2 regions of the Escherichia albertii genome follow, and region 2 is predicted to be linked to the other one. Evidence: predicted binding sites of a transcription regulator. Region 2 holds the regulator's gene; the other holds the start of a gene.
What was found. The regulator CRP, encoded in region 2, controls carbon source genes, mostly activating them, when cyclic AMP is high. The targets are predictions, from matches to a motif close to ATGTGANNNNNNTCACAT.
Positions count from the first base shown of each region.

Region 1: the regulator CRP is predicted to act here: its motif matches at 2,274-2,291, upstream of azuC (stress response protein AzuC).

Region 1 covers NZ_CP117568.1:931,253-935,474, reverse strand. Annotated here, with positions in the region: gene tyrP (tyrosine transporter TyrP) at 1-648, opposite strand, end outside; gene PS053_RS04560 (YecH family metal-binding protein) at 839-1,078, shown strand; gene ftnA (non-heme ferritin) at 1,116-1,613, opposite strand; gene PS053_RS04550 (YecR-like family lipoprotein) at 1,794-2,117, opposite strand; gene azuC (stress response protein AzuC) at 2,373-2,459, shown strand; gene yecJ (DUF2766 family protein YecJ) at 2,575-2,826, shown strand; gene PS053_RS04535 (non-heme ferritin-like protein) at 2,909-3,412, opposite strand; gene araF (arabinose ABC transporter substrate-binding protein AraF) at 4,212-4,222, shown strand, end outside.
Region 2 covers NZ_CP117568.1:2,489,296-2,493,517, reverse strand. Annotated here, with positions in the region: gene PS053_RS12190 (YccS/YhfK family putative transporter) at 60-2,150, opposite strand; gene crp (cAMP-activated global transcriptional regulator CRP) at 2,201-2,833, opposite strand; gene PS053_RS12180 (OsmC family protein) at 3,135-3,539, shown strand; gene PS053_RS12175 (phosphoribulokinase) at 3,594-4,222, opposite strand, start outside.

The DNA of each region.
Region 1 (4,222 bases), 1.6 Mb from region 2:
CCAGCGCAGTTTACGGATATTGCCGTCCATATAGCTGACGATGCTTGGCACGCTGCCGTGAAAACCAAACGACGTAAAAATGACCGGGATCGCGGATAGCGCCAGCCCCTGTTGCAGCGGTAGGGTTAACAAATTCACTTTATGAATATGCGGTAACAGTAATACCAGCATCACCACCAGAAAAATAATTTTGGCGCTGAACAGAAAACGATTAAATAAATCGACCAGCGATGTCCCCACACAAACCACACCACCGGCAACAAAAGTGAACAACAGCACGCCAGTGCTTGCAGTCATGGAAATGCCTGTCCAGTCGCTGATGCTGGAGGCCAACAATTCACCAGCGCCGCTGATGTACGCTGCCGTCAGGGCATACATTAGAAACATCATACTGAAGCCAGTCAGCCACTGCCCGTAACGCCCCAGATAGCGTTTTGCCAGCGTGCCTAACCCCGTGTCTGCGGGGACATGTTGATATACTTCCAGCAGTAATAGCGCGGTGTAACACATCAGGGCCCACAGCCCAATTAACAATGTCAACGTGACGCTAAAGCCGACGCCAGCCGCTGCCAACGGCATTGCCAGCATACCTGCGCCAATTGTGGTTCCTGCCACGATAAAAACACTTCCCAGAGTTCTGTTTTTCACGCTTTCTTCTGTCCTGACGATCTTTATGAGTGATATCTGTGGCGCAGGTTAAGGCATTCTGTATATTTCGTCAAATCAGCGTTACATATTGTGTAAATTAATGTGTACAGTAAAATGCATTCAGAACTGCGTTGGCGCAAAGCTTTGATGAGCGCCTGCCGTTACGCTATGTCTTTTTTGAGGAGGAACGATGGAATCCATTCACGGTCATGAAGTGTTAAATATGATGATTGAATCTGGCGAGCAATATACTCACGCCAGCCTGGAAGCGGCGATTAAAGCGCGTTTTGGTGAACAAGCGCGTTTTCATACCTGTTCGGCAGAAGGGATGACGGCGGGAGAGCTGGTGGCGTTTCTGGCGGCAAAAGGTAAATTTATTCCCAGTGGAGATGGATTCTCAACTGATCCAGGTAAGATTTGTCGTCACTGATATGAAACGGCGGCAGAGATTCTGCCGCCGGAGAGGATTAGTTTTGTGTGTCGAGGGTAGAGAGTTCTTTATCGATAAAATAAAGACCTTCGCCGCTCTTACCTGCCAGGCTTAATTTATCAATAATAGACTTGAACAATTTCTCTTCTTCATGCTGTTCAGAGACATACCACTGCAGGAAATTGAATGTCGGATAATCCTGATTGGTCATGGCTGCATGAGCCAGTTCGTTAATTTTCTGGGTAATTAACTGCTCGTGTTTGTAGGTTTCCTGGAATAATTCATCAAGTGAAGAATATTCCGCAAACGGGGATTCAACAGTATTTATACGCGGTAAGTTTCCGGTATCGGTCAGATAGTCAAACAGGCGCTGCATATGCGTCATTTCTTCCTGAGCATGGCGGCGCAGGAACGCAGCAGCGCCTTCGAAGGTGTGATAGCTGCACCAGGCGCTCATTTGCTGATAAAGCAGTGAAGAATACAGTTCCAGGTTCATCTGCTCATTAAGTTTTTCAATCATTTCTGGTTTCAGCATGATAGTCGTGCTCCATAAAGATTATTTTTGTTGCTGTGCCGCCACTATAATTTGTTATTTTATTATTTGCAAAAGGTAAAATATAAGCGTCAATTATTAAAAATACGAATGGGAATAAAACGCATTAACACTATTTATGTGTGAATTAATCAGCGAAATATCTCTCGCTGATTAAGTGTTTTATTGAAAGACAGAGAAGGCGGAATGCTGGCACCGATATGACAAAGTGAATTCAGTATTCAGACATAAAGAACCGGCAAAGACGCTACAGTTTCCCACTGGCTGACCAAAGGGGATGGCGTGAGTATATCCCTCTTGCTGACACGCGCGATCGGCGATTCCGTGGTTCAGATAACGATCAGAGCGGGCATGTTGTAAAAATGCCTGATCATAAACCAGCCGGACAATGCCCGCTGCCGCATCAACATTGCCCACATGAGCCTGACGAGTAATGGTACATCCCGTCAGTGTTATTACTGAAAGAGTCAGAATCAGAGATTTCATGGTGCAGCCAGAAGAGTAAAAGAAAGACGCATTTTACGCGTTGCTGCGCAGCTGCAATGGACGGAAAAGACGGCAGGCAGGTGCTATTTCTTGTCATCATCAGACCTTTTGCTGCGTTTTTATGGTTATCATTTTTATAACATAAAAGGGGTATTTATGTGATTCGCATCACATTAAGGTTGATTTTTGTGATGGATGTCATATTATAAGCACGAAGACAATAACAGATATATAACAAATGGTCGGAGTGTCGCAATGAAACTGAGCAAGATCCTGAAAAGCATGTTTGATAACTATTGCAAGACGTTCAAAGACGTACCGCCAGGCAATATGTTCAGATAAACAAGAAACCTGCTCCGGCAGGTTTTTTTGTATCCTGATAGCGTGGGATGTGGCTATCACTGCGGAAGCGAAGCCGTTACTATAACGGTTTTGAAAATGCTATCAGGAGTTTACGATGCCCCAGCCGCTAAATGCCGATCAGGAACTGGTCTCTGATGTTGTCGCTTGCCAGTTGGTTATCAAACAAATTCTCGACGTACTCGATGTTATCGCGCCCGTAGAGATTCGCGAAAAAATGTCCAGCCAGTTAAAGAATATCGACTTTACCAACCATCCTGCCGCTGCTGATCCTGTCACCATGCGGGCTATTCAAAAAGCCATCGCGCTGATTGATCTGAAATTTACTCCACAAGGCGAATCCCATTAAAAAACCGCTGCTTCAGTGATATGAAGCAGCGGCCTTCAGAAATTTATTTTGTTCCGGCGCAATACATGAGCGCCGGTCATTATCAATGCAGTTGATGCGACACAACATTCAGTACATGCTGGTCGGTCTGTACAGGGCACATACCCGCCAGTTTAGCGCTACGGACTTCATCAAGAATAGTTTGCAACAACAGACCGTCGTACTGCTGTTCTTTTTCCAGATCGCGCAGGAAATCAACGGTAGACTCATCATTCAAGGCTTTTGCTTCAACGGCTAATTGTGACAGTGTGCTTGAACGCTGTTCATACTCTTCCATCGTTTTTTGGAATAACTCTTCCAAAGAGTTTAATTTCTCGCCAGGAACGTCAATGGCCTTCACGATGGGGGTTGCTCCAACACTTTTTATAAAATTAAACATGCGCATCATCTGAGTCACATTACTTTGTGCCTGGGCGCGAAGGAAAGTCGCGGTGCCATTCAGACTTTGCTCAGAACACCAGTTGCTCAGGTGGAGGTAGAGATTGGATGCATAAAACTCGAGGTTCATTTGCGTGTTGAGTTTGAGAAGCATTCCAGCGGTTGCCATACCTAATATCCTTATATCCAGAAGTGGAGAGGTGCAAGATAAATCAAAACACCATAATTACTGTTTGCAGAATAATTCCTTTCTGCGGGTCCGAAATGTGATCGTGGAGTCAATTCTGACGATGATCTGAAATAAGCATAACGTCTGAATGCCAATAAGAAAATCCCTAAATCATCGGGTTTATATTTTTTTACATTTCATTGGTTAAATCAATTGAATAGCAATGATTTTTAATGTTGTGGTTTCTTTAACTCATTGATAATTCAGCATTGTTAAACATCATGATGATGTTTTGATATTTGACGATAAATTTATTGCAGTGTGACATAGTTCTCATTATATACAGGTTATTATTTTGGTTAGCACGGTGATAATAAACAGTAAAAATGATTTACGTTACGAGGAGATATGTCTGGCTAACATGAGTAATAGAACAGTTAATCACCTTCATAGCAAAAAATTAATGCTGGACGCTTTTCGTAAAAAACAGCCCATCAATATCGAACACAGCAGGCTACAAGGATTTCCAGGCTAATCTTATGGATTAATCTGCTAAGCATCTTTTTATTGTCCGACAATTACCGCGCGTTGTATGTCTTTTCTCGCTGAATTTATGCACGTTCTGACTGTAATTCTGCGATGTGATGTTGCTCTCCTATGGAGAATTAATTTCCCGCTAAAACTATGCCAACACGGTCACTTATCTTTTGCTAAAAGGTAATGCTTTGTTTTCCGATTAAATTAACGAAAGTTGTTCGTTTTTGCCCTACACAAAATGACGCTAAAGCTGGAGATAACCATGCACAAATT
Region 2 (4,222 bases):
TGTCGGATGCGGCGTGAACGCCTTATCCGACCTACGGTTTGCTCCAGGCAATGAATTGATTACGCCTTCGAATCCCGCAACTTGCGGTTCAACCAAATCCCGTGATGCGGTCGCTGTCGCCACGCCATCGACGAAATGGTGTGCATGGTGTTCAGATGACCAATAACCCGCTGTAAATGCTGTTCCAGCGTACCTGCCGCACCTTCGTGCGGCTGCATCTCCGGCGCATCCATAATATTGGTATCGCCAGAACTTCCCGGTTCGTCATACTCCAGCCGCTGTTGACAACGCTGAATGGCAATTTCACAAGACTGCAAATATTCTTGTGCCAGCTCCGGCGGTAATGTCCGATGTTCCCGCGCCAGTGTAGTCATGGCATTAATATGCTCAACAATAAACTGACTGTGCGTTACCCACAGTTTCATATCGGCCAGGTAATGGCTGTTAAATGCGGGTTCCTGCATCGCCTGATTTAATGAGTTATAGAGGGTGTTATGCGCTTGATTCACCCGCATTCGCTGCCAGGCCAGTGGTGTAGGTTGTGGATCTTTACTCAGAATCAGACGAATCGCTTCCTGATAGGTTTCTAAAGCATCATGGGCGTTTTTCCGCAATAAGCCGCTCTGCCATTGCGGCCACAGCCAGACCGTGCCACCGAAAGCAATCAAACAACCAATAATGGTATCGATAAGACGAGGAATGATGTACTGCTCGCCGTTCAGCCACAGCAATTGCAGGGTATACACGGCGGTAATGGTAAAACCGACCGTCGCCCAGCCGTAGTTTTTGCGCAATATCAGATAGCTGGCGAGCGTGGTGAGTAGCATCAGCGTCAGGGTGTAGCCTTCCGGTATTTTGAAGTGCAGCGCCACGCCTGCAATGATTAACCCAACGACAGTTCCGACGGAACGATTCACAATCCGCAAGCGAGTCGCACCATAGCCATTTTGCGTTACCAGCAACACGGTCATCAGGATCCAGTACGATTTCGGTAAATGCAAAGCAGTTCCCATCAAGCTGGCAACGCTTAACATCACGCTCAGTCGTCCGGCATTACGCAACGCCGGAGACTTCAATGAGAGATAGCTTTTCAACGCCGGGAGTAAAGGCATCCGGCGTTGTTTATCGGCCAACAGGTCGCGAGCATAAAGCGGCCTTTGCGTACGCAACACGCGGGCAATGCGACTGAAATGCCAGTAACAGAACTGCCCTACGGGGTTATCCGGGTGCTGGCGGGCAATTTTCTCCAGTGCGCCAATTTGCTTTTCCATCGTAAAACGTGTTGGCAGGCGATGGTAAAGAATGTCATCAGCCAGTACGCGCAGACGAGTGGCGACGGTTTGCGCATTCCAGCGGATAACCTCTTCAGCATGGCTACGCTCGACCAGCTTTTGCACCTCTTCAGGTTGATGCAAACTGACCGAAATATGCTCCTGTAAGTCCAGCGCTTCCTGGAAAATACGCAGCATCCGCTTGTAATCGGTATTATTTTGCGCGGAAAGCATATGCATTTGCTGATAGCACTGGGTAATTAAATCAACGGCTTTTTGCTGGCGCACCAGCAGCGGCGGCAATGCTTTTTCAGGATCGGTATGCTGGGTAAGCAGGCTATATTTGGCTTCGCAATAATCTGCCAGTTCACGGTACAGCAAGCTAAGTGACTCGCGTAGCGGTTGTTCGCGCCAGAGCCAGAACCAAAACCAGTTGAACAGCCCGTACCAGAGCGTGCCTAATGCGTAGATAAGCAACGGTTCCCAGACTGGCATGTATCCTGCCAGACTTAAGGTAAAAATGGCAGCCAGCAGCGATGCGGGGAGTAATTTAGCGTGTAAAGGCCCCAGTTCGGCAGTGACGCCAAGCATCAGGGTTAACCCGGTCAGTAGAAAGGGTAGGGGAACATCTTTTGTCAGTAAGAGTTGCGTCAGCAAACTACAGGTAGCAAACAGAGACGCGCCAATGATTAAGCGTTTGAAAAAACGTTTGTGGGGAGTATCAAGCCCCGCGATGTTACAGCAGGCAGGAACCAGGGAGAAGAGAAGACCAAATCTTAACTCACCAAGCATTAACCCAACGGCCACGGGCAAACATAGCACCAGCGTTTGGCGTAGTGCATAGTTGATATCGGGATGATAAATCAGTCTGCGCCACATCGGGTTAAACAAAATGGCGCGCTATTCAGTAACGCGCCACTCCGACGGGATTAACGGGTGCCGTAAACGACGATGGTTTTACCGTGTGCGGAGATCAGATTTTGATCTTCCAGCATCTTCAGGATGCGCCCTACGGTTTCACGGGAACAGCCGACAATCTGACCGATTTCCTGGCGAGTAATTTTGATTTGCATACCGTCCGGGTGAGTCATGGCATCAGGCTGTTTGGCCAGATTCAGCAGCGTCTGCGCGATGCGACCTGTAACGTCAAGGAACGCCAGGTTGCCCACTTTCTCTGAAGTGACTTGCAGACGACGCGCCATCTGTGCAGAGAGACGCATCAGAATATCCGGGTTTACCTGAATCAGTTGGCGAAATTTTTTGTATGAAATTTCAGCCACTTCACAGGCTGTTTTCGCACGTACCCATGCGCTACGCTCCTGGCCTTCTTCAAACAGGCCCAGTTCGCCAATAAAATCACCCTGATTCAGATAGGAGAGGATCATTTCTTTACCCTCTTCGTCTTTGATCAGCACTGCCACAGAGCCTTTAACGATGTAGTACAGCGTTTCCGCTTTTTCACCCTGGTGAATAAGCGTGCTCTTGGATGGGTACTTATGAATGTGGCAATGAGACAAGAACCATTCGAGAGTCGGGTCTGTTTGCGGTTTGCCAAGCACCATGCGCGGTTATCCTCTGTTATAAGCTTTCTCCAGAGCCAGATAACGCCGCTGTCTCTGGATTGCCGAAATATGCTTCCCGCTACCTGGGAAGGGGCTATCAACTGTACTGCACGGTAATGTGACGTCCTTTGTATACATGCAGTACATCAATGTATTACTGTAGCATCCTGACTGTTTTAGCATAGCTTTCGCCTTGTGTCTCCTGGTGTCTCGCTTCAGCATGACCCAGGTCGCCTTCCGTTGCGCGATTTGGTCAGTACGCGTACTCTGTCAGGAAAATTGATGCAATGGAGTTCCAATTATGCAAGCGCGTGTGAAGTGGGTCGAAGGGTTAACTTTTCTGGGCGAATCCGCCTCTGGTCACCAGATTTTAATGGACGGCAATTCTGGCGATAAAGCCCCCAGTCCGATGGAAATGGTGTTGATGGCGGCAGGTGGTTGTAGTGCCATTGATGTGGTGTCTATTCTGCAAAAAGCGCGTCAGGATGTGGTCGATTGTGAAGTAAAACTGACCTCTGAACGCCGCGAAGAGGCGCCACGCCTGTTTACGCACATTAATCTGCATTTTATTGTCACTGGTCGTGACTTAAAAGACGCAGCGGTTGCGCGTGCGGTGGATCTCTCAGCCGAAAAGTATTGCTCGGTGGCGCTAATGCTGGAAAAAGCAGTGAATATTACCCATTCGTATGAAGTGGTTGACGCGTGATTTCATGATTAAAGTATGAAGCCGGATAATATTCTATCCGGCTTCAAAAGTGAGTTACTCGATTTTCTTCCCTTCCATCAAGCGTTGTACCAGCGGCAGCATAATTAACTCCATTGCCAGACCCATTTTGCCGCCTGGCACTACTAATGTATTGATGTGAGAAATGAATGAACCCTGCAACATCGCCAGCAGCCAGGGGAAATCAATACCTTCCAGATTACGGAAATGGATCACCACAAAGCTTTCATCCAGCGACGGGATACCTTTTGCCGCGAACGGATTTGAGGTGTCGACAGTGGGAACGCGCTGGAAGTTAATATGGGTGCGGGAAAACTGCGGCGTGATGTAGTTGATATAGTCTTCCATTGAACGCACAACTGAGTCCATTACCGCCTCTCGTGAGTGCCCGCGCTCGCTGGTGTCGCGAATGAGCTTTTGAATCCACTCAAGGTTAACGATAGGCACCACGCCGACCAGTAAATCCACATGTTGCGCAACGTTATGCTGTGGCGTGACTACGCCGCCGTGTAAACCTTCATAAAACAGGACATCAGTGGGTTCCGGCAGCGGTTGCCACGGAGTGAATGTCCCCGGCACCTGATTCCACGGTACCGCTTCATCGTAGGTGTGCAGATATTTACGAGATTTCCCTTTACCGCTCTGACCGTATTCAATGAAGGTCT